4 regions of the Undibacterium sp. Di27W genome follow, and region 4 is predicted to be linked to each of the others. Evidence: predicted binding sites of a transcription regulator. Region 4 holds the regulator's gene; each other region holds the start of a gene.
The links. Region 4 encodes sigma-54, which starts transcription at its own class of promoters, with help from an activator protein. Its sites were predicted from a motif close to TGGCANGNAANCTGCTTT; they were not measured.
Positions count from the first base shown of each region.

Region 1 (5,774 bases), on a different contig from region 4:
GATGCAGCATGCCGTTGAACAAGGCCACATCGGTGCCCGGCAAAATAGGCAGGAATAAATCTGCTTCACGCGCCGTATCGGTGCGGCGTGGATCAGCGACGATCACTTTCAGCGCAGGATTTTTCTCCCTGGCTTGTTCAATACGGCGGTATAAGATCGGATGCGCATAGGCCGTGTTGGAGCCGACGATGAAGATGACTTCTGCCAGGTCTATGTCTTCATAACATGTGGGCGGTGCATCCGCACCCAGAGTCTGCTTGTAACCGGCAACCGCGCTGGACATGCACAAACGCGAATTGCTATCGATATTATTGGTGCCGACCAAACCTTTGGCGAGTTTATTGAAAACGTAATAGTCTTCAGTCAGCAATTGACCAGAAATATAAAAGGCCACACTGTCCGGGCCATGGGTCTTGATGGTGTCAGCAAACTTGTCCGCCATGCTGGCAATGACGGTATCCCAGTCACTGCGCTGACGCAGCTCTTCACGCATTAGCGGATCACGTATTTCGGGATACAGTGCCCTGACCTGTTGTTGTAGCCTGATATCCGCTGACAAATGCAGGGTACTGCCTTTGCTGCACAAACGACCAAAATTGGCTGGGTGCTCAGTGTCACCACGCACACCCAGTACTTGCTCGCCATCGCTTTCTATGACTACACCGCAACCGACGCCACAGTAACAACAGGTAGATTTGGTTTCAGTCATACATGCCTTTAAAAGCCCGCAACATAGTAATCATTTGTGAGCTTGTGCATTTTCTCATGCCTCTACTGCATGTGCCGACAATTCATTGGCATCAAGATAGACCTGACCTGCTTCCACTTTCAAACTGAATTTTTGTGTACAACCCACGTCCGGTGCAATCGCACAGCCCGTGGGTAAATCTATATTCCAGTTATGCAAGGGACAGGCTACCTTTTCGCCAAAGACGATGCCTTGCGATAAGGGGCCGCCTTTGTGCGGACATTTGTCCAGCAGGGCAAATATCTTGTTTTCGCTATTCCTGAAGATAGCCACATCCGGTTTGCTGTCACGGGCGACTACACGGGCGCCCAATACAGGTATGTCGTCAACGCGACAAATAACTTGCCATTCCTGATTCATGTTTTTTCCTTTCAATTAGGCTGGCAAGCGCTCAAACTGTCGTGTATCGACCTGGGCTTTTTCTGGTTCATGCCATGGATCAGATTCACCTTCCAGTGCAAACAGCAGATGTTGATACAGGTCTTTGCGACGGCCATGGTCTTCCAGAATAATTTTCTTTACATAGTCGAGGCCAACGCGGGCCAGGTAATGGACGGTACGTTCCAGATACCAGCCTTCCTCCCGATATAACTGCAAGAAGGCGCCGGTATATTCCATGACTTCTTCATGGGTTTTGAGTTTGACGAGGAATTGCGCGACTTCGGTTTTGATACCGCCATTGCCACCGACATAAATTTCCCAACCTGAATCAACACCGATGACACCAACGTCCTTGATACCGGCCTCGGCACAATTACGTGGGCAACCAGATACCGCCAGCTTGACCTTGTGTGGCGCATACATGCGTGCCAGTTCACGTTCCAGTTGTTGTCCCATGAGAGTGGAATTTTGCGTACCGAAACGGCACCATTCACTGCCCACGCAAGTTTTCACGGTACGCAAACCCTTGGCGTAGGCAAGGCCAGATGGCATACCCAGGTCTTGCCAGACGGCGCGCAAGTCTTCTTTCTTCACACCCAGCAAATCGATGCGCTGACCGCCGGTAACCTTAACTGTCGGTATCTTGAACTTATCGACAACGTCAGCAATCCTGCGCAATTCGCTGGCATTGGTTTCACCGCCCCACATACGCGGTATGACGGAGTAAGTACCATCCTTCTGGATATTTGCGTGTGAACGCTCGTTGATGAAACGCGATTGCGGATCATCCCTGGCTTCACGCGGCCAGGTAGAAATCAGGTAATAGTTGATGGCTGGCCGGCAACTGGAGCAACCATTAGGCGTACGCCATTCCATGAATTCCTGCACGCCAGCTACTGTCAGCAATTTGTTGACCTTGATCGCATCACGCACTTGCTGATGACTGTGATCAGTACAAGCGCACATGGGTTTGACTTTAGACGCAGTCGAATAATCACCACCCGCCGTGAACATGATGATCTGTTCTACCAGCCCGGTACAGGAGCCGCAAGATGCCGATGCCTTGGTATGCTTGCGCACATCGTCGAGTGTGAACAAGCCTTTTTCCTTGATGGCCTTGACGATGGTGCCCTTGCAGACACCGTTACAGCCGCAGACCTCGGCCTCATCCGGCATGGCAGCAGCCTTGGTGTGTCCTTCATGACCAACATCGCCAGTATTCGATTCCCCAAACATCAATGAGTCACGAATCTCGGCAATATTCTTACCTTCACGCAGCAGTTTGAAATACCAGCTGCCATCGACAGTATCGCCATAAAGGCAAGCACCAATCAGCTTGTCATCCTTCACCACGAGCTTCTTGTAAACACCACCTATGGGGTCGGACAAAATGATTTCTTCAGTATCCTTACCCCCCATGAATTCACCTGCAGAAAACAGATCTATGCCCGTCACTTTCAGTTTGGTGGAGGTGACTGAACCCTGGTAACGACCTATGCCAAAATTCGCTAGATGATTGGCACAGACCTTGGCCATTTCAAACAGAGGTGCGACCAGGCCATATACAGTGCCACGATGATTGACGCATTCGCCAACGGAATAAATACGTGGGTCATAAGTCTGCATGGTGTCATTGACGATGATGCCGCGATTGCAGTACAGACCAGCAGATTCTGCCAGCGCAGTATTAGGGCGTATGCCAACTGCCATGACGATCAGTTGCGCAGGGATTTCCAGGCCATCGGTAAAGCGTATGGCTTTCACATGACCAGCATCATCACCAATGATGGCTTCGGTATTCTTTTCCAGCAGGAAGTTCAGGCCGCGGTCTTCTAGGGATTTTTGCAACATCTTGCCAGCAACGGGATCAAGCTGACGCTCCATCAACCAGCCTGGCAAATGCACCACAGAGACACTCATGCCACGCATTTTCAAGCCATTTGCCGCTTCCAGACCCAGCAGGCCACCGCCAATGACGACAGCGTGAGTATGCTTTTCTGCCGCCTCTATCATTGTATTGGTGTCGTAGATATCGCGATAGGCTATTACGCCTTTCAGATCTTTGCCCGGTACAGGCAGCATGAAGGGCGTAGAACCCGTCGCCAGCAATAGACGGTCATATTCAGTTTGCGTGCCATCTTCGGCAATCACGACGCGCTTGTGGCGATCTATTTTGGTTATTTTTTTTCCGAGATGCAGGGTAATATTATTTTCTTCATACCAATCCACATCATTGAGCATGATGTCCTTGATGGTTTGCTCGCCAGCCAGTACGGGTGATAGCAGGATGCGGTTGTAATTGGCATAAGGTTCTGCACCAAATACGGTAATGTCATACAGGTCGGGGGCGATCTTGATTAATTCTTCCAGGGTACGCACACCTGCCATACCATTCCCTACCATCACTAGCTTAAGTTTCTTCATGGCTGCTCCTTTGCTTGTCTCCTCACACACTAAGCAAGAGCAATGCCAGTTCATTACCCCCAGAGAGAAGACCAGCCTGTTTTTATAAGCCCGCACCAATTTGACTGCACATTAATATGGTTTTCACCAAGAAAAACGGAGGATTCCTCTGCTGGCAGCAAGAGCAATGCCACTTATTGAAGCATGCGCCCAAAATCCTCATGGCACTCATAAAAAAAACAGTCATTCTGGTGCATTGCACCATTTAATTCAGGGTGCGCACAGTTTTTGCGCAGAAAGTTTTGTTTTCAATCAAGAAATATGCGAATCACCTGCACATTTTGATGGCACGTCCCTTGCAAGTGGCATGCATGTTCACTATTGGAGCGATCATGCAAAAAACTTCCTTCTGGAAAGCCGGGCACACGCCCACCTTATTGGCATCCTTCTTTTATTTCGACCTGAGTTTCATGGTCTGGGTATTGCTGGGGCCACTCGCCATCCAGATTTCCAAGGACCTAGGCCTGACTGCAGCACAAAAAGGCCTGGTCGTCGCCACCCCCTTATTGGCTGGTGCCTTGCTACGCATCGTCATGGGCGTGCTGGTCGATCATTTAAAACCCAAGAAAGCAGGATTGATAGGCCAGATCGTCGTGCTGATAGGCTTGTGCTGGGCATGGCTGGGTAATTTGCACACTTATGAACAACTGCTGTTCCTCGGCGTGATCCTGGGTGTCGCAGGTTCTGCCTTTGCCGTGGCATTGCCGCTGGCATCGCGCTGGTATCCGCCTGAGCATCAGGGCACTGCTTTAGGGATTGCGGGTGCAGGCAATTCCGGCACCGCCTTTGCGGCCCTGTTTGCGCCAGCGCTGGCAATTGCCTTTGGCTGGCAAAACGTGTTTGGCCTGGCGCTGATACCATTATTGATTGCCTTGGCGGTTTACCTGATTTTCGCCAAGGATGCACCGGGTGATACACCAAGCAAATCATTGACTGAATACCTGGCTGTGCTGAAAGACAAGGACGCCTGGTGGTTCATGTTCTTTTACAGTGTCACTTTTGGAGGTTTCTCTGGCCTGGCCTCTTCCCTGACCATTTATTTCAATACCCAGTATGGTTTAACGCCCGTCACGGCAGGTTATTTCACTGCCGCCTGCGTTTTTGCCGGGTCGCTGGTGCGTCCTATGGGTGGTCGTATTGCTGACCGCATAGGTGGGATCAAAACCCTGTCTGTCATGTACACCATCGCTTCTGCCTTCCTGTTCATTGCAGCTACAGGTTTGCAATCAGCAAGCACCGCTGTATGTGTCTTTGTGGTTGCCATGCTGGCTCTGGGTACGGGCAATGGTGCGGTATTCCAACTGGTGCCGCAGCGTTTCCGTAAGGAGATGGGTGTCATGACTGGCCTGGTAGGCATGGCTGGCGGCATAGGCGGTTTTTATCTGGCTGCCAGCATGGGTTATTCACGCCAGCTCACCGGCAGTTATCAAATAGGCTTGTCGATTTTCGCCAGCCTCGCCATCATCGCCTTGCTGGGTTTATCATTGGTCAAGAAACGCTGGCGCACGACCTGGGGCTCTGCCGCCATGACTACAGCAAAAATTTAATCCATCGCATATGCCATTGACAGTCAGCACAGGACATCACAGCGTAGCCGGTTTACGCCCACGTAATGAAGACTTTGTCGGCATGGTCACGCCAGGCGAACCCGAGCTATCCTGCAAGGGCATGGTGTTGGCCGTGGCTGACGGCGTCTCTGGCAATGAAGGCGGGCGTGAAGCGGCTGAATATGTAGTACGTGGCCTGCTGACCGATTACTATGCCACGCCTGACACCTGGGAAGTAACGACTGCACTCGACAAGGTGCTGGTCGCCATGAATAGCTGGGTGCAGCAACAGGGATCGGTACGCCGCGAACTGGCAGGCATGGCCACCACCATGACCTCACTGGTCTTGCGCGGACGCATGTATTACAGCGCCCATGTGGGCGATACCCGCTGCTACCTGTTGCGTGACGGTGCGTTGCAAAAACTGACCCAGGACCATGTCTGGGACAGACCAGAGATGCAACATGTGCTGACCCGCGCCATAGGCCTGGACAATCACCTCGTCATCGATCATGGTATGGGTGAGCTGCGTGTCAATGATGTCTTTTTACTGGCTTGTGATGGCATCTGGGCCAGCCTCACCGAATATGATCTGACAGATTTTTTGAAGCAGGTCAGCGCAGGCAAGCTGAGCA
Region 1 covers NZ_JBMPOS010000007.1:124,790-130,563, forward strand. The annotation lists gene ACO0LF_RS15705 (molybdopterin-dependent oxidoreductase) at 1-709, opposite strand, end outside; gene nirD (nitrite reductase small subunit NirD) at 764-1,108, opposite strand; gene nirB (nitrite reductase large subunit NirB) at 1,124-3,553, opposite strand; gene ACO0LF_RS15720 (nitrate/nitrite transporter) at 3,925-5,139, shown strand; gene ACO0LF_RS15725 (protein kinase domain-containing protein) at 5,150-5,774, shown strand, end outside.
Region 1: nirB (nitrite reductase large subunit NirB) is a predicted target of sigma-54. The motif match lies at 3,584-3,601, and genes of this name have one in related genera.

Region 2 (5,774 bases), on a different contig from region 4:
TGACAAAAAGTCGCGGCGTGATTTATTGGTCATGACATTTCCCTTTTCACTCGATTATTAATTTTTGTATCTTCGTATTTTCAAGCTGATGCGCTGGCATCAGAAGCGGTAACTGAATTCATTGGAATTGGCCGCTGCATGCACCAGGCTGAGGAAGGCTGCAGCCCTGGCCTTGTTGAGCTTTTGGCTATCGTCCCTGGCAGTTGGTGTATTGCCGGCATCGGCATCATCATCGCCCTGGCCAGACTTTGGTTTGGCCTGTTTTTGCTTTTCCAAAAATTCCAGGAAGGCGATTTTTTCGAAACGGTCTGCCGACCGGCCATAGGCGGTCTTATACAGTTTGTCGATGTTATTTCTGAGTTCAACTGACTCACCAAAGCCTTCAGGCACACCTACTTTTTTGCCGTCGGCGATCTGTTTTTGGGTGATTTTTTCCTGGTTGTCGAGGAAGCCCAGCAAAGTCGCCTTTTCGGTTTTATCTGGCAAGCGCGCATACAGTATCTGGTACAAACGATCTATCTGTGCCGACTCACTATTACCGGCCTCACGCAATACCCGGCCCGCCAGCGCTTGCGACCACTGGAATACCAGGTCACTATTGATCAGCGCCAGAGCCTGCGGTGCAGTGGTAGTCACATCGCGTTTGCTGTGTACCAGTTGTGGGTTCGCCATATCGAAGGTTTCCAGTAGCGGGTAAGGAATATTCCTGCGGGTGAAGACATAGACACTACGACGGTGATAGTCATGTGGATCTGTCGATGTGACCCAGGCATTGCCAGCATTGAAGTTGCTCGGCACTGGTGGCAAGACGGATGGACCACCTAGCTTTTCTTCCAGCAAGCCAGAGGCAAGCAGTAAGGAATCACGTATCTGTTCTGCATCCAGGCGCTGTCTTGGGAAAGATGCCAGCAACTTGTTGCCTGGGTCGGTTACTTTGGTATCTTCGCGTTCAGCAGATGACTGGCGATAGACATTCGATAGCAAGATCTGACGATTCAACTTCTTGACGCTCCAGCCTTCCTTGATGAAATTGCTGGCCAGGTAATCCAGCAATTCAGGATGGCTGGGCTTGTTGCCCATCTTGCCAAAATCACTGACTGACTCAACAATGCCGCGACCAAAATACTGGGCCCAGACGCGGTTCACAAACACACGGGCAGGCAAAGGATTATTCTCGCTGGTCAGCCAGTTCGCCAGTGCCGTGCGACGACCAGATGAGGTGGCGGTCGGCACGATATTGGGTTTTTCACTGGTCAGCAAAGACAGGAAACCTGGTTGCACTTCTTCCAGATGCCTGTCATAGATGCCATTTGCCAGTACATAGGTAGGCGGCGCTTCTGCATGACCAAGCTCGGTCATGGCGGAGATATAGCCAGGATGCCTGGGTTTGATGTTGTCAAACTTCTTCAGCTCAGCTTCGAGTTTCTGGTATTTCTCGTAGCCTTCCTTGTCCTTGGTTTTTAGTTGATTAACCGCATTGCGGGTACGTCCCTGCATGGTCCACAGGTTGCGGTGGTAAATCCAGCGGTCGTAGGCAGTGCGCTCATTTTCTGGCTTGGTGATGGAGTCACGCGTGGCTGGTACAAAGCCCAGCAAACGGTCAGCCTCTGCCTTATCGATGATGGGACGTATCAAGGCTTCCTGTTTGTCACGGATGTCCTTGGTAGTGGCTTCCCACTTTGCCTGTTTCAATTCATAGTCTTCTTTTTGCTTGCCGGTCGCGGCGATGATGTCATCGCTGGCACTGGCATTCACGAAGAAGGATTGCAACTGGTAATACTCTTTTTGCGAAATCTTGTCGAACTTGTGATTGTGGCAGGCAGCGCAACCTACTGTGGTGGCGAGGAAGACCGAACCTACCGTATCAGTCAGATCAGTGGCGATTTCCACCTGCTTTAGATTCAAGTCACGGGCATTGACTTCATCAGGATAATTGCGCAAGAAACCAGTGGCGATCAATGCCTCCTGATTGCCAGGGAAGAGTTCATCACCGGCCAGTTGTTCCTGGACGAAGCGGTTGTAGGGCTTGTCATCGTTGAACGCCTTGATGACGTAGTCACGATAACGCCAGACATTCGGCCGTGTGCCATCCGCATTGAAACCATCACTATCAGCGTAGCGGGTCAGGTCCAGCCAGCGACGACCCCAGCGTTCGCCATAGCGGCTTGAAGCCAGCAGCCTGTCCACCAGCTTTTCATAGGCCTTGGGAGACTTGTCTGTGACGAAAGCCTGCACTTCTTCTGGTGTCGGTATCACGCCCCAGGTATCGAGCGTGGCGCGGCGTATGAAGCTGGCCCTGTCAGTATCTGGCGAGGGCTTGATATTCTTGGCTTCTAGCTGTGCCAGGATGAAGTTATCAACTGGCGTATGTACCCAGCTTTTTTGTTTGACTGCAGGCAGCTCAGGATTTTTCAGAGGCTGGTAAGCCCAGCCCTGGGCAACTGCGGCCTGGGTCTTGGCGACAGCTTTAGTTTCTTCTGCAGCACTGAGGCTGATGGCAGTGCCTGACAAGGCCAAGGTGATGGCGAGTGCAAGTGGCTTAAACATCGCGCACTCCTTGCTGATGCTGGGTTTTAATCATGAAATACTCCCTGGTAATAATGGGTGAACTAGGCTTTTCACTATCAATAGCAACTATCGCGCCACCAATGAGACTCATATAAAATAAATCATAAGTCATTGATAAATATAGGAATTTATAAAATTCGTAATGGCACTGGCATTCTCTTGACTGCTTATTTTTCAAACACTTGCAAAGTGTCCTGCTGATTTAAAAACAAGCCACATGACTGCCTGTTTCATGCACAGCAGAAAGTATCGTTTTGTAACGTACCAACAAAAAACCCAGGCATAAGCCTGGGTTGGTTTTTCGCTTGCGCGTATCCTGATGATTACAGCTTGCCGCTCAGTGTGACACCTATCCAGCGCGGTACTGCTGGCGTAAAACTATTCCAGGTCTTCAGCAAAGGCGTGTTGTCATTGAAGGCATTCTTGAGCACCAGGCTAAGGTCGTAGGATTGATTGCGGCTACCTATGCCTATCGCCAGGTCGGTAATGCTTTTGGCAGCTACCCAGCCATAATCGGACAAGGCATTGTCCGAGTTATATTTGCTGTTATACAGGGTATTCGTGCTGGCATGGAATTCCCTGTTACCCAGCACAGGGATACGATAATCTATACCCACATTGAAACTGTATTTTGCCGCCCCCGGTAAAGCCTGGCCAGAGACATCGCGATAAGGCGCAGCACCGGTATAGCCGTTTTCAGATGGCTGTGCCGAGTTGGTGAAACTCTTGTAGCGTGCATCATTATAGGCACCCGAGAAACGCACCAGGGTATTCGGCAAGCCGCTATAGACACCGTCAATTTCCAGCCCCTGCGCCCTGACCTTGGGCACATTACCAGTCGCTGAAGTGTAGTAATTAGTACCGTCATTGTTCAGATTGGTAGTGTAGACATCCAGCACACGCACAGCCTGCTGGTAATCCTTGATATCCATGACAAACAATGCTGCGTTCAAGATCAGCTTATTGTCCAGCAAGGCAGATTTCAAACCAAATTCAAAGGCACTGGTTTTTTCTGCCTTGACGAGATTGGATACCCCATTGGTGACCTGGGATATGCCAGCCTTTTCCCCATATTGCCAGGAAGCATAGCCAGTGACGTTGTCATTGATCTTATACGAAGGGCTGATGACAAAAGCAGGTAAACCGCCCTTGAAAGCTTCTGCCTGTACCGGATTGAACAATACCCCTATTTGTGACTGGCGCAAGGCCTTGGCGGCTGCCACCTGGGCTTTTTGGGCGGTACTGAGGCTGTTGTAGGCAGAGCCAGCAGCGCCGGTGATGGTCGTGCCAAAATATTTATTGGCAGTCTGATCGGCCAGCGTCAGTTGGCTGGCAGTATTGCCTGCATTCAGCACACCCGCGCTATTTGATGAAAAGCCGCCGAGTTGCACACCATTGATGGCAACAGGATTGAGTTCAGGCGCAAAGCCATAATCTTTCAATAGCGTGCTGGCAGTATTCGTGCGGTTTTCATAGGTATAACGCAAGCCTGTCGTCAGGGTGAAGTCATCATTCAAATGCCAGTCAGCCTGGGCAAATGCAGCAGCGCTCTTGTTCCTGATTTTTTGCAAACCAGCCGGGCTATTAAAGGACATGTTCAAGCCATCGAGAGAGTTTTGCAGCAGGTAGCGGCCCGCCCCATCCTTGTCCAGGGTGCTGTACTGGCTGGCGCTGGCAAACCAGGCACCGGCATCGTTGGCCCATTGGCGGCGGTAATCTGCACTATTGGTGACATCAAGGAAGAACAAGCCAGTCTGGTAATCGACCTTGCCGCCAGGTTGTGAAGTCAGGCGTAATTCCTGGCTGGCCTGGCGATAATCATTCCAGAAACCGCCTGCATTGCGATAGATATCAAATGGTGTGCCTTCATCATTGACGGCATTGAAATGATAGTCTTTATAGGCCGTAATTGAAGTCAGGGTATGTGTGCCCAGGTTCCAGTTCAATTCTGCCGATGCGCCATTGCTACCAGTGATCAAAGGGCGCTGGTAATCATTATTGACGGCATTTTGCCCGCCGCCATTCAAATAATCATTCTGGTAGGTATAGCTACCCAGTTGCGTGAACCAGCGGCGCGCCAGGCGCGTGCTGGCATCCGTGCTCAAGGTATTCGCAGTGCCATTCGCGAATGTTGTCGGTGTTGGCGTATTGATAGTACGACCATTGGTGGTTTCACCTGCCCTGGGCTGGGCATCAAAGGCAATACGGGCACTGAAGTCCTTGGTCGGTGTCAGCAAGAATTGTACGCGGCCAGAAACCCTGTCTTTATTGGTATAGGTAATATTTTTGTTGTACAGATTGGTGATATCGCCAGCGCCCTTGCTGACACTGAGGGTACCGCGCCAGGCCAGCAAGTCATCAATGATGGATCCACCAGCAGAAAAGCGCCCCTGCACAGTATCGTTCTGGCCGAAGGTCAGCGAGTAACTGGCATCCGGTGTAAACGAAGGACGACGTGTCGTGACATTGATGACGCCTACGCTGGTATTCTTACCCAGCAGAGTTCCCTGCGGGCCACGGGTGACTTCCACTGCCTCGACATCAGTGAAGTCATAGCTGGAGGACAAAGCATTATAGGCATAGTTGACGCCATCGACGATCAGACCCACGCTGGGGTCTTGCGCCTCGGTCTGGCCTTGCTTGCCTATGCCGCGTATGGACAGGCTGCTGGTGCGCTGGTTACCCTGGTTCCATGAGACATTAGAAACGCGCTGGGCGATCGCCCCTATATCAGTGGCCTGCAACCTGTCCAGTTCCTTGCCCGTAACGACGGAAACAGACAATGGCACGTCTTGCAAACGCTCTATACGGTTACGACTGCGTACCGTCACGGCACCCAGAGTATCGACTTCTTCTGGTGCGGCAGTCTTGCCAGCCTGAGCTGTTGCAGGGCTGGCGGTTGAAGCCGCTTGTCCACTGGTTGCCGACGTAGCTGATGTAGTTGATGTAGCAGGTGCATTGCTGATCGCTTGCCTGGCAATAATCTCCTTGAGACGGGCTATTTCCGCTTGTAGCTCAGCGACACTGGGGCCATCAGCGGCATGCAGGCTGCCAGATGCCAGCAAGGCAGCGCCTGCCAATACACTGGCGATAGGCGAACGGCGAAAGGGAACCAGGCCGCGACGGAGAGAAAAGAAGGATGGCGTTCGTACAGATTGGTGGTGATGACTCATGCGTATGTGCTCCAGTAGCATTTGAAGGAAGTG
Region 2 covers NZ_JBMPOS010000004.1:374,700-380,473, forward strand. The annotation lists gene ACO0LF_RS11285 (DUF1501 domain-containing protein) at 1-33, opposite strand, end outside; gene ACO0LF_RS11290 (DUF1549 and DUF1553 domain-containing protein) at 100-2,547, opposite strand; gene ACO0LF_RS11295 (TonB-dependent receptor) at 2,892-5,741, opposite strand.
Region 2: ACO0LF_RS11290 (DUF1549 and DUF1553 domain-containing protein) is a predicted target of sigma-54. The motif match lies at 2,628-2,645, and genes of this name have one in related genera.

Region 3 (5,774 bases), on a different contig from region 4:
GGCAAAATCCTGACAGCACAAGAAATACCACGACAGCCAAGTGCAAATACAAAAAAACATTCCATGGCTTCATGAGCAAATTAGTATGACTCAACCAGCCATAGGCAAATAAATGTGCATGCCCCAACATGACCCACAATGCCGCAAGCGCACGCATACCGTCGAGAAATGGCAAATGAATTTTATGATCTGGAGTTAAAGGACTTGCAGTATCTATTGTTATTGTTGATGTCATGGTAGGTCAGTATTGTTTTTAGCTGTTAACTCTAATATGGCGCTCAACAAAAAATCGCGGCGTCACAAGCGCTAAACATGGAGACTATTTTTCATTCGCCCCACCGGCAGTTCAGAATAGGCATTGATTTTTCGCATCACGACTTTACATCGAGCAAGCTTTTTTTAAAATAAACTACTCTTTCAGTCTCAACAAAGCCAAGTGCGGCATGCATGTCATGACTAACCGTGTTTTCCAGCAGCGCATCTGAAGCAAATTCACTAGCCCCGATGCACTTGGCCCATAACTCCGCCTCAGCAACCAATATCCTGGAGATCCCTCTTTTTCTTGCCTGCGGTATGACAAACAAGCCCTCAAGAAAAGCCACCGGGGAAGAGTCTGCCCCATTGACATAATCGCCCCTGAGAGATACTTCGATCACGCCCAAAGCAAGGCCAGCTGCGTCGTATTCAATAAACTGTGCGAATCTATCTGGCGACTGCAAGAGCTCAGTCATTTCCAGCAAATGCGCCTCCCTGGTGTTTTCTGGCCATAATTGTTGACGCAATTCCAGCCAGGCAATTTGATCTATGTATTTGCAAGGAACTGCCATGGCCATTTACGCTTTCATCAAACAATGCCAGCTAAAAAATATCAGGACCTACAAAAGAAGTCCAGGTTGCCATTATTCACGCTTATAGACGGGCAAGCAATTGCTTTTATTGCACCAACAACACTCACCCTCAAATGTTGGGGCCAGCCATATCGCTCAATATCATCAATAGCAAAGGTCTATGCTTTAATGGACATTGTTAGAGCATAGCAAAAAGCCCTTGATTATTTCTAATCAAGGGCTTGAATACTTGGTTGCGGGGGCAGGATTTGAACCTACGACCTTCGGGTTATGAGCCCGACGAGCTGCCAGACTGCTCCACCCCGCGTCTGAAGAATGAAACTATACATGGTTTTGCTGCTCTGCGCAATCCTTTTCTAGGAAGAGGACTTTTGGCGTACTTGTGCGGACAGATGTTACACTCTGCAGATTCGCCAATTTTGACTCTTTTGCTCATGAAATTCTGTTCCGAATGCGCGTCCCCGGTGACCTTGCAAATCCCTGCCGATGATACCCGCGAACGCTTTGTTTGCACGGCTTGTGGCACGATCCACTATCAAAACCCCAAGATGGTGGTAGGCTCCATCCCGGTATGGGAAGAAGATGGCGTCACCAAGGTTTTGCTCTGCAAGCGTGCGATAGAACCACGCCTGGGTTTCTGGACGCTGCCTGCTGGCTTCATGGAAAACAAAGAGACCACGGCACAAGCCGCACAGCGCGAGACTGAAGAAGAAGCTGGCGCCAATATCAGATTACATGAACTGTTCTCTATATTGAATGTGCCGCATGTACACCAGGTACATCTATTTTATCGCGCCACTTTACTGGATTTGAATTACGCCGCAGGCGTCGAAAGCCTGGAAGTAGGCTTATTCTCCGAAGAACAGATCCCCTGGGACGATATTGCCTTCCCCACCATCAACCATACACTGAAATTTTTCTTCGAAGATCTGGCGAAGGTCAAAAGCGGTGGACGCTTCCAGATGCATGAGCATGATATTTTCAAACCCATGCGTGATGGTTAATGCAGATAAGATTTCCATAAAAAATGGGCGAAGATAATCGCCCATTTTTTTACCTGCGTCACTAACAAAGCCTCTGAGCGCTGTCCGCCAAGGAGCTCGGGTAGCTACTTTAGCATAGTACTTAAGCACCTACTTCCTGGTTATGCTTTCCCTTCAGATGGAATGGTGCATTGAGAACTCAATGTCAACCAAAATGACGGACTACCTGCATAGAAAAGAGATTGCCAATGACACTTCGCCTTTCAGAGCTGAATATAGATTGCGAGCATTGTGGCAGCGCCAGTCCTGCCAACAGTGAGGCATGCATAAAATGCAGCAATTCTTTTTTGTTTCTTGAGCAAGCGCCAAGCACATGGAAACCCTGGGATTTTTCGCAATGGTTATATGCCCGTCACTTTCAAATTGCAAAAATCGCAGAAGATGTGAATTACCTGACTTTCACACGCGATATACAACTTAATTACCTGATCGGCTATTTCTACTATCAATTGATGAATGGCGGCCTTTGGCAGTATCTGGCAAACCCTTGTGGCGTTGACGCACCACAATTAGTGGTAGCGCTTGAGGAAATAGGCGCAAAAGAAACCGCTAAAATCATCGCTGAGTCTCTGGCATTTTTTCCTGACGGTGAACCACAAGCAAATCATGAATTGAGATGGCAAGCACTCTCATCTATTCCTGATGAAATCAGGGAAAGGCTTGACGATCATCTGACCACTCTGGTCAATGATGCATCAAGCCCGGAAAATTTGCTATCACTGCTACAGAGTCAGTGTGCACATTACAAGACATAAAAGAGGGCCTACCAACTGGTTTCGCGTTCCGCAGTTGATGAGATTTTGTGTATCGCCAAATCTGCCCCTATAAATTCTTCTTCTGGTTCCAAACGTATGCCTATGAATTTTTTCAGGCTGGCGTAGATGACATAACCACCACCGAAGGCAATTGCAACGCCCATGGCCGTGCCCAGCAATTGGGACATGAAGCTGACACCACCCAGGCCACCCAAAGACTTCAAACCAAAGATGCCCGCGGCAATCCCACCCCAGGCGCCACACAGGCCATGCAGAGGCCAGACGCCCAGTACATCATCAACCTTCCATTTATTCTGGGTCCAGGTAAACATCCAGACAAAGATGGCACCAGCGATTCCACCAGTAAGCAGAGCCCCCAAGGGATGCATGAGATCAGAACCGGCACAAACTGCGACCAGACCAGCCAGTGGGCCGTTATAAACGAAGCCGGGATCATTCTTGCCGAGCATGAAAGCGACCAAAGTCCCACCTACCATGGCCATCAGTGAATTCATGGCCACCAGGCCATTCATCTTATCCATGGTTTGTGCGCTCATGACATTAAAGCCAAACCATCCTACCGTGAGTATCCATGCACCCAGCGCCAGGAAAGGGATGCTCGATGGCGGGTGAGCAGCAATCGCGCCATTCTTCATATAGCGCCCCCGGCGCGCACCCAACAGCAGCACGGCAGGCAAGGCCACCCAGCCGCCAAAAGCATGCACGACGACGGAACCGGCAAAATCATGGAACTCTTCAGAAAACATTGCCTTCAACCAGGTCTGTATGCCAAAACGCTGGTTCCAGGCTATACCTTCAAAAAAAGGATACAAAACACCGACCAGCAAGGCAGTAGCAATCAGTTGCGGATGAAATTTTGCCCTCTCGGCAATCCCGCCAGAGATAATGGCGGGAATGGCTGCAGCAAAGGTAAGCAAGAAAAAGAATTTAACCATTTCAAAGCCATTTTTAGCAACCAGCACTTCAGCACTGGAATAAAATTGCACGCCATATGCAATGGTGTAACCGACAAAGAAGTAGGCGATGGTCGATACTGCAAAGTCGACAAGTATCTTGACCAGGGCATTGACCTGGTTTTTCTTGCGCACAGTGCCTAATTCTAAAAATGCAAAGCCCGCATGCATTGCTAGTATCATGATTGCGCCAAGCAAGATAAACAAAGCGTCTGCGCTGCTATTTTGTGCATTCATACAAAATATCTCCCAATATAAGTGCGAATTTGAATTAAAGATGCACTGATAAAGCAAAATACATTCCAATTTGGTGCAATTGATAAGTGATTGATTTAATGCGATTTTTTGAAACTGATTATTTGATAAATAAGTTTGATGCACTGAAATATGGCGTTTTTTTGGTGCAGCCTCGATTGGAGGCCGCGTGATCCCCTGGCTGGAAACGGATAGCCCCTTTCCTCATCCCAGCACCGCTTTGACTGAAAAAGATGGTGCTGCAGGCTTGCTGGCAGCTGGTGCTGATTTGTCGGCAGAACGTCTGCTATATGCCTATAAAAATGGCATCTTCCCCTGGTTTTCTGATGGGCAACCCATTTTGTGGTGGTCTACCGATCCGCGCATGGTCTTGCAAGTGCAAGATTTCAAATTATCCCCCAGCCTGAAGAAGCGCCTGCGGCAAGTCAGTAAAGATCCGCGCTGGGAAGTGCGTTTTGATAGCGCCTTTGAAGATGTCATGCTGGCCTGTGCAGCACCACGCAAAGAAGGAAGCGGCACCTGGATTTCTGAAGAGATCGTCACTGGTTATGGTGAATTACACAAGCTGGGATATGCCCACTCCGTCGAGGTGTGGCTGGATGGCGAACTGGTAGGCGGCGCCTATGGCGTCTGCATAGGCCGCATGTTTTATGGTGAGTCGATGTTTGCCAGGGTCACGGATGCATCCAAAATAGCCTTGGCGCACCTGGTATTTTTCTTGCGTGAACATGGCGTGAAAATGTTAGACTGCCAGCAAGAGACAGCACATTTGGCGTCTCTGGGCGCAAAAGCGATCAGCAGGGCCGAGTTTTTGCGCTGGGTAGAACATGCCTGTGCCCTGCCAGCGATTAGCAATTGGACCATAGCCAACAAAATCAGCCCGTGACCCAGCTTAACGAACTCCCCTTCGCCAGCATACAGTTTTATGCGACCGCGCCCTACCCTTGCAGTTATCTGGAAGGTTTGCAGGCGCGTTCGCAAGTGGCGACACCTGCGCATCTGATTAATGCTGATGCGTATTCTGAACTGGTGAAGAGTGGTTTTCGGCGTAGCGGTATTTTTATTTACCGGCCGCATTGCGATAATTGCCAGGCTTGTACGCCGGTGCGCGTACGCGTCAATGAATTTGAAACCAACCGCAGCCAGCGTCGAGCCTGGAAAAAACATGGAAATCTGCAGGCTCGTGTCAGCAGTCTCAGTTATGTCCACGAACACTATGAGTTGTATCAGCGCTACCAGGGTGAGCGCCATTCTGGCGGCGGCATGGATAATGACAGTCGTGACCAATATGCGCAGTTCTTGCTGCAAAGCCGGGTAAATACTCGCCTGGTAGAATTCAGAGATGAGAAGGATGTCTTGCGCATGGTCAGTATCATCGATGTACTGACTGATGGCCTGTCATCGGTGTATACCTTTTATGACCCTGACGATGCAACAGCGTCATATGGCACTTACAATGTCTTGTGGCAGATAGAGCAAACGCGCTTATTGAAACTGCCCTATGTCTATCTGGGTTACTGGATCGCTGCCAGCCCCAAGATGGCTTACAAGACCAATTTCCGCCCCCTGGATGCTTTGATGCAGGGGCGCTGGCAGACTTTACGGGAACTGTGAAGTTCCCCGTCCATCTGCCTCTCAAATTTTATTTCAACCTTCTTCCTCACCTATTTACATGTCTGCAAAACTTCTTTACTCCCTGATCCGCCCTGCCCTGTTTGCCATGGATCCGGAAAATGCCCATCATCTGACTTTACCGGCACTGCAACGTGTCAATAAACTGGGACTGTCTGGTTTGTTGACCAACAAACCAGCAGAAGATGCGCGCCCTGTCATGGGCGTACGCTTTCCCAATCCGGTAGGCCTGGCCGCGGGTTTGGACAAGGATGGTGCGTATATTGA
Region 3 covers NZ_JBMPOS010000001.1:560,035-565,808, reverse strand. The annotation lists gene ACO0LF_RS02555 (acyltransferase family protein) at 1-235, opposite strand, end outside; gene aac(6') (aminoglycoside 6'-N-acetyltransferase) at 372-827, opposite strand; tRNA gene ACO0LF_RS02545 (tRNA-Met) at 1,079-1,155, opposite strand; gene ACO0LF_RS02540 (NUDIX hydrolase) at 1,283-1,852, shown strand; gene ACO0LF_RS02535 (DMP19 family protein) at 2,275-2,646, shown strand; gene ACO0LF_RS02530 (ammonium transporter) at 2,655-3,857, opposite strand; gene aat (leucyl/phenylalanyl-tRNA--protein transferase) at 4,045-4,761, shown strand; gene ACO0LF_RS02520 (arginyltransferase) at 4,758-5,489, shown strand; gene ACO0LF_RS02515 (quinone-dependent dihydroorotate dehydrogenase) at 5,548-5,774, shown strand, end outside.
Region 3: ACO0LF_RS02530 (ammonium transporter) is a predicted target of sigma-54. The motif match lies at 3,908-3,925, and genes of this name have one in related genera.

Region 4 (5,774 bases):
TGGCCAGGGTATCAAGCTCTTGCAACAGGCTGGCATCATCACGGCCATCATCAGTGCCAGGCAATCCGCCATCGTCAGCAAGCGTGCTGCCGATCTGGGCATCAGCCATGTTTGCCAGGGCATCCATGACAAAAAAGCCGCGTTCCTGGAATTGCTGGCCCAGCTGGCTATTCCCGCAGAAGCCTGCGGCTTTATCGGCGACGATGTCATCGACTTGCCCATCCTGACGCGCGTGGGCTTTGCTGCCAGCGTGCCAAATGCGCATGCAGAGGTGCAACAGCGCGTGCTCTACATCACCAGGGCCAGCGGTGGCCAGGGCGCAGCACGCGAAGTTTGCGACTTCATCCTGCGTGCCCAGGGTAAATATGAACAGGCTCTACAAGCATATCTGACATGAAATCCCATTTGACCATAGACCGCTTCCGCATCTGGCTGGCCGTGATACTGCTGGGCATACTGACCCTGGGCACCATCTGGGTCATGGAAGTCATACGTCGCAATGGCGACGATGAACAAAACCGCAGCGCAGCCAGATCAGCACCTGATTACTATGTAGAGAAATTCAATTTCATACGCCTGTCGAATAATGGCAAGGCCAATTACCATATTACTGGTGACAGCCTGGTACATCTGCCGCGTAACGACAATATAGAAATCAAGCATCCGCAGATCAACAGCTTTGATCAGGACCGGCCACCCTTGCATCTGCGGGCCGACCTGGCCGTGGTGTCGCAAAAATCCAATGTCATCACACCCAAGCGTGAGCATGATGAAGTGCATTTATATGACAATGTCAGCATGGAAAGGCCAGAGGGCCTGAGTTCGCAATTCGTGCATGTGGAATCGGATTATCTATTGCTATTGCCAGATGATGATGTTGTCAAGACCGATAAGCCCATCACCATCACCACCGGTAAATCGACATCGACCGCAACCGGTATGCTGGCCAATAACTCTACCCAACACCTGGCCCTGTTAAGCAAAGTCCGCATCCTGCTCAAGAAGCGTGAAGCGGTGAATGCAGTTAAAACCAAATAATTGAGAAAGCGATCATCTCCATGACACTTACTAAATTCGGCATTACCCATTTATTCGGCCTGGCCTGCCTGGGCCTGGTCAGTGCAACTGCATATGCAGAAAAAGCCGACAGCAACAAGGAAACCGTCATCGAAGCCGGTTATGGCGAGAGCGATGGCAAGACCAGCGTGCGCAGATTATCCAAGGGTGTCGCCCTGGTGCGTGGCACTCTGAATGTCAAGGCAGAAAATGCCGTCGTCACCGAGGCGCCGAATGGTGATCAATTTGTAGTACTGACTGGTGGCAGCAATCGCAAAGTCACCTTCCGCCAAAAGCGCGATGGCGGACCTGATCTGTGGGTAGATGGCGAAGCTGAACGTGCGGAATACAATCAAAGCACGGAAATCGTCAAATTCTTTTCCAAGGCCAAGGTACGCTATCTGGAAGGCACTAAAGTCACCCAGGAACAGGCTGGCGAATACCTGTCTTATGACAGCAAGAATGAAGTCTTTGTAGGCACTAACTCCACCAGTGGCCAGTTTGTAGAAGGTTCGGGCAGCCTGAAAATCATCTTGCAACCAAAACCAGAAAAACAGGCTAATTAAGATGACAGCACAGTCAGGCAGCACCTTGCTGGTCAAGGGTTTGCAAAAACGTTATGGTGCACGCCAGGTCGTGCGCGATGTTTCCCTGCTATTGAAAAGTGGTGAAGTGGTGGGTTTGCTGGGGCCGAATGGTGCAGGCAAAACCACTTCTTTCTACATGATCGTTGGTCTGGTACCTTCCGATGCTGGCGATATCATTATTGATGATGTCAATATCTCGCAACTGCCCATCCATGAGCGCGCCGTGCTCGGCCTGTCTTACCTTCCGCAGGAAGCATCAGTGTTCCGCAAGTTGACGGTAGAAGACAATATCCGTGCGGTACTGGAATTGCAAAAAGACAGCGATGGCAAATTCCTCGGCAGCAAGAAAATCGAGCAAAGGCTGAATGCCTTGCTGGCAGATTTGCAAATAGAAAAAATACGCGAGAGCCAGGCTTTGTCACTGTCAGGTGGTGAACGCCGCCGCGTCGAGATTGCCCGTGCACTGGCCACCAATCCACGCTTTGTCTTGCTGGATGAGCCCTTTGCCGGCGTTGATCCTATCGCTGTCATCGAAATCCAGCGTATCGTCCGCTTCCTCAAGGAACGCGGCATAGGCGTTTTGATCACCGATCATAATGTGCGCGAAACCCTGGGCATCTGCGATCACGCTTACATCATCAATCAAGGCGCGGTACTTGCCAGCGGCAAGCCTGACGACATCATACAAAATGAATCTGTACGTCGCGTTTATCTCGGAGAACACTTCCGGATGTGACGGGAATCATCATGAAACAAAGCCTGCAACTACGTACCTCACAACATCTGGCCTTAACGCCGCAATTGCAGCAATCAATACGATTATTGCAGTTATCGACTTTGGAATTGCATCAGGAGCTGGAGACGCTGCTGACCGATAATCCCATGCTGGAACGCGTCGATGATCCACTCGACCATGCGGTTCGCCTGCTGGCCGATGGTGCCATCAATACAACAAGTACCTCGGCTGACGCAGGCATGGAAGCACCTGCGCAAAGAGAAGAAAGCGATAAATCCACCGAGCCAGCCGCTGCCGATGCCGAAACGGTCATCAGCAATGACAGCACCAGCTCCAGCGAAGAAGACTGGGGCTTTGATGATGTGCAGCATGGCAGCAAATCTGGTGATGATGAAGATGGCCGTCCACAACTGGGAGCAGCCCACATCACCCTGCGTGAACATCTACTGGAGCAAATGCGCCTGAACCTGCGTGAGCCGCGTGACCGTGCCCTGGTCGAACTGATGATAGATGCGCTGGACAGCAATGGTTACCTGACTGAAACCCTGGATGAAATACATGCCAGTTTGCCATTGGAACTCTGTGTAGAAGCAGAAGAACTGGCCTTTGCCCTGAATATGCTGCAAAGCTTTGACCCGGCTGGTGTCGGTGCGCGCAGCCCTTCAGAATGCCTGGCCCTGCAAATCAGGCGCATGCCCAAAGTGGCTTTTGTCACACGCAGACTGGCATTGCAAATTGTTGAAACACAACTGGCTTTATTTGCACAAAGAGACTTCACCAAACTCAAGAAAATTCTCGACTGCGATGATGAAGATTTGCGCGATGCACAAACCATCATACGCCTGTGCCAGCCACGGCCTGGCATTGCCTTTGCCGCCGATGAATCAGATTATGTGGTGCCGGATGTGATCGTCAGAAAGTCTGGCAATGGCTGGCAAGTCATGCTGAATCAGGATGTCATGCCCAGGCTGCGAGTCAGCAGCGTGTATGCCAATATCATGAAGCAAAACCGTGGTGAAGCTGGCCTGGGTGCGCAATTGCAGGAAGCCCGCTGGCTCATCAAAAATATGCGGCAACGCTTTGACACTATTTTGCGCGTTGCACAAGCGATAGTTGAAAGGCAACGCAATTTTTTCACCCATGGTGCCGTTGCCATGCGACCCCTTGTTTTGCGCGAAATTGCTGATACACTAGGATTACACGAGAGCACTATCTCACGTGTGACAACCCAAAAATACATGTTGACCCCACATGGCATGTTTGAGTTGAAGTACTTTTTCGGCAGCCATGTCGCGACGGAAACAGGGGGTGAAGCATCTTCCACCGCGATACGTGCACTCATCAAGCAGTTGATAGGAGCAGAAGACCAGAAAAGCCCACTCTCTGATAGCAAAATTGCAGACATGCTGGGTGAACAGGGCATGGTAATTGCCCGGCGGACAGTTGCCAAATACCGTGAAGCCCTGAAAATCCCCCCAGTCAGTTTGCGTAAATCTTTGTAAGTAGTCCTTGTAATCACGGTTTGAATTGCTATATATGATTTAGCTCAAGGCAAATAAATGCCAAGAGTGTATCGTTACAGCAAGCAACATCACTATAGGAGCACAGTATGAATCTCACCATCAGTGGACACCACGTCGAAGTAACTCCTGCAATTCGTGAATATGTACATACCAAACTAGAACGTATCAGGCGACATTTCGACCAGGTCATTGATATCGCCGTCATCCTGACGGTGGACAAGCTCCGGGAAAAGGAAAAACGACACAAAGCCGACATTAATTTGCATATCAGCGGTAAAGATATCCACGTTGAAAGTCTGGCGCATGATCTTTATGCAGCAATCGATGCACTGGTAGACAAACTTGATCGCCAGGTCATCAAGCACAAAGATAAAATGCAAGACCATCAGCACGACGCCATCAAGCACATACCTGATCCGGCATCGGCTTCATAAGACCCCGGTCCTTACCCTAACAGGTTGTGGACATCCAAAACAAGGACGCTAAAGGCGTCCTTTTTGTTGGGTGAGTGGTTTTGAAATAAATAATATTTCTCAATCTATTCAGTTGATTGCCATATGGCAATCCGTACACGTATTAACGTCATTCCAGCGTGCTTTTGGCTGGAATCCAGCGGCGTTCGGTGTATGCCACGAAGTTTATTCACGCCAGAATCGTAAGACTTTGCGAGCTGGATTTTGAAATACCTGCATTCGTATTTGAAGATTGCTCGCCGGTGATAGACCGGCGGCTACTCCCTTTTCTTGCTCGCCAAGAAAAGGAAGCAAAAGAAGGCGACCCAGGCGTCGTCGCCCCTGCGGGGTTCCCGTTTATGCAGTACAAAAAATGGGAAGGCCCGAAACTCGCCTGCGGCTCAGACAGCGGTCCTTCTCTTTCCATTTTCTGTACTGCACAAACGGCGCCGACACATGGGAACTGCCGAAAGTCAAAAACAACCCCAAAGTCAAACCCAACGGCAACGAGCATGCCGTCCTTACTCTATTTCCTCATAAACATATACACCCCGTGACGCCCAAGCCTGACAAAGTTAAAATAGCAGCTTCATCCCCTACACTGCATAGTCCATCATGAGCGAATTTGTCCTCACCTCCGTCAAGAACAATATAGGCTATATCACCCTTGACAGACCCAAAGCCTTGAACTCGCTGTCTCTCGATATGGTGCGAGCATTGACGGCGACCTTGCTGGCCTGGCAGGATGATCAAAGTGTGCGTGCCGTGTTTATTCACAGCAGCAGCGAGAAGGCATTTTGTGCTGGTGGGGATATCCGTTTTTTCTATGATGTCGGCACTGCTACTCCGAAAGGTGACTCGGCCCTGCTGGAAGATTTTTTCACAGAAGAATATGCCTTAAATCATTTAATCCATTTCTACCCAAAACCTTATATCGCGCTGATGAATGGCGTCGTCATGGGTGGTGGCATGGGTATCGCCCAGGCAGGGTCAGATTGCCGTTTGCGCATTGTCACTGAGCGTACCAAGATGGCCATGCCGGAAGTGAATATCGGTCTTTTCCCTGATGTCGGCGGTGGTTATTTCCTGTCACGCACTGAGGGTGAAATTGGTACTTACCTGGGACTGACTGGTGAGATCATTACTGCCGCTGATGCTATCTATGCAGGGCTGGCAGATATCTACATCCCCACCGCTGAAATACCAGCATTGATGAATTTGCTCAGCGAAAGCGCGGCCACGGACCTGCACGTGGCAATACGTGATTTCGCAGCTAGCTTTGCAGACCAGGCAAAGCCGGATACCAGCAAACTGGCCGCGCAACATGCGGCCATCAATGACATCTTCGCAGGTAATAGTGTCACTACCATCTGTGAAAAACTGCAGCAAAACAGCAACGAATTCGCCCAGCAAACCCTGG
Region 4 covers NZ_JBMPOS010000012.1:91,619-97,392, forward strand. The annotation lists gene ACO0LF_RS22200 (KdsC family phosphatase) at 1-397, shown strand, start outside; gene lptC (LPS export ABC transporter periplasmic protein LptC) at 394-1,038, shown strand; gene lptA (lipopolysaccharide transport periplasmic protein LptA) at 1,059-1,622, shown strand; gene lptB (LPS export ABC transporter ATP-binding protein) at 1,624-2,379, shown strand; gene ACO0LF_RS22220 (RNA polymerase factor sigma-54) at 2,391-3,881, shown strand; gene hpf (ribosome hibernation-promoting factor, HPF/YfiA family) at 3,989-4,336, shown strand; gene ACO0LF_RS22230 (enoyl-CoA hydratase/isomerase family protein) at 4,970-5,774, shown strand, end outside.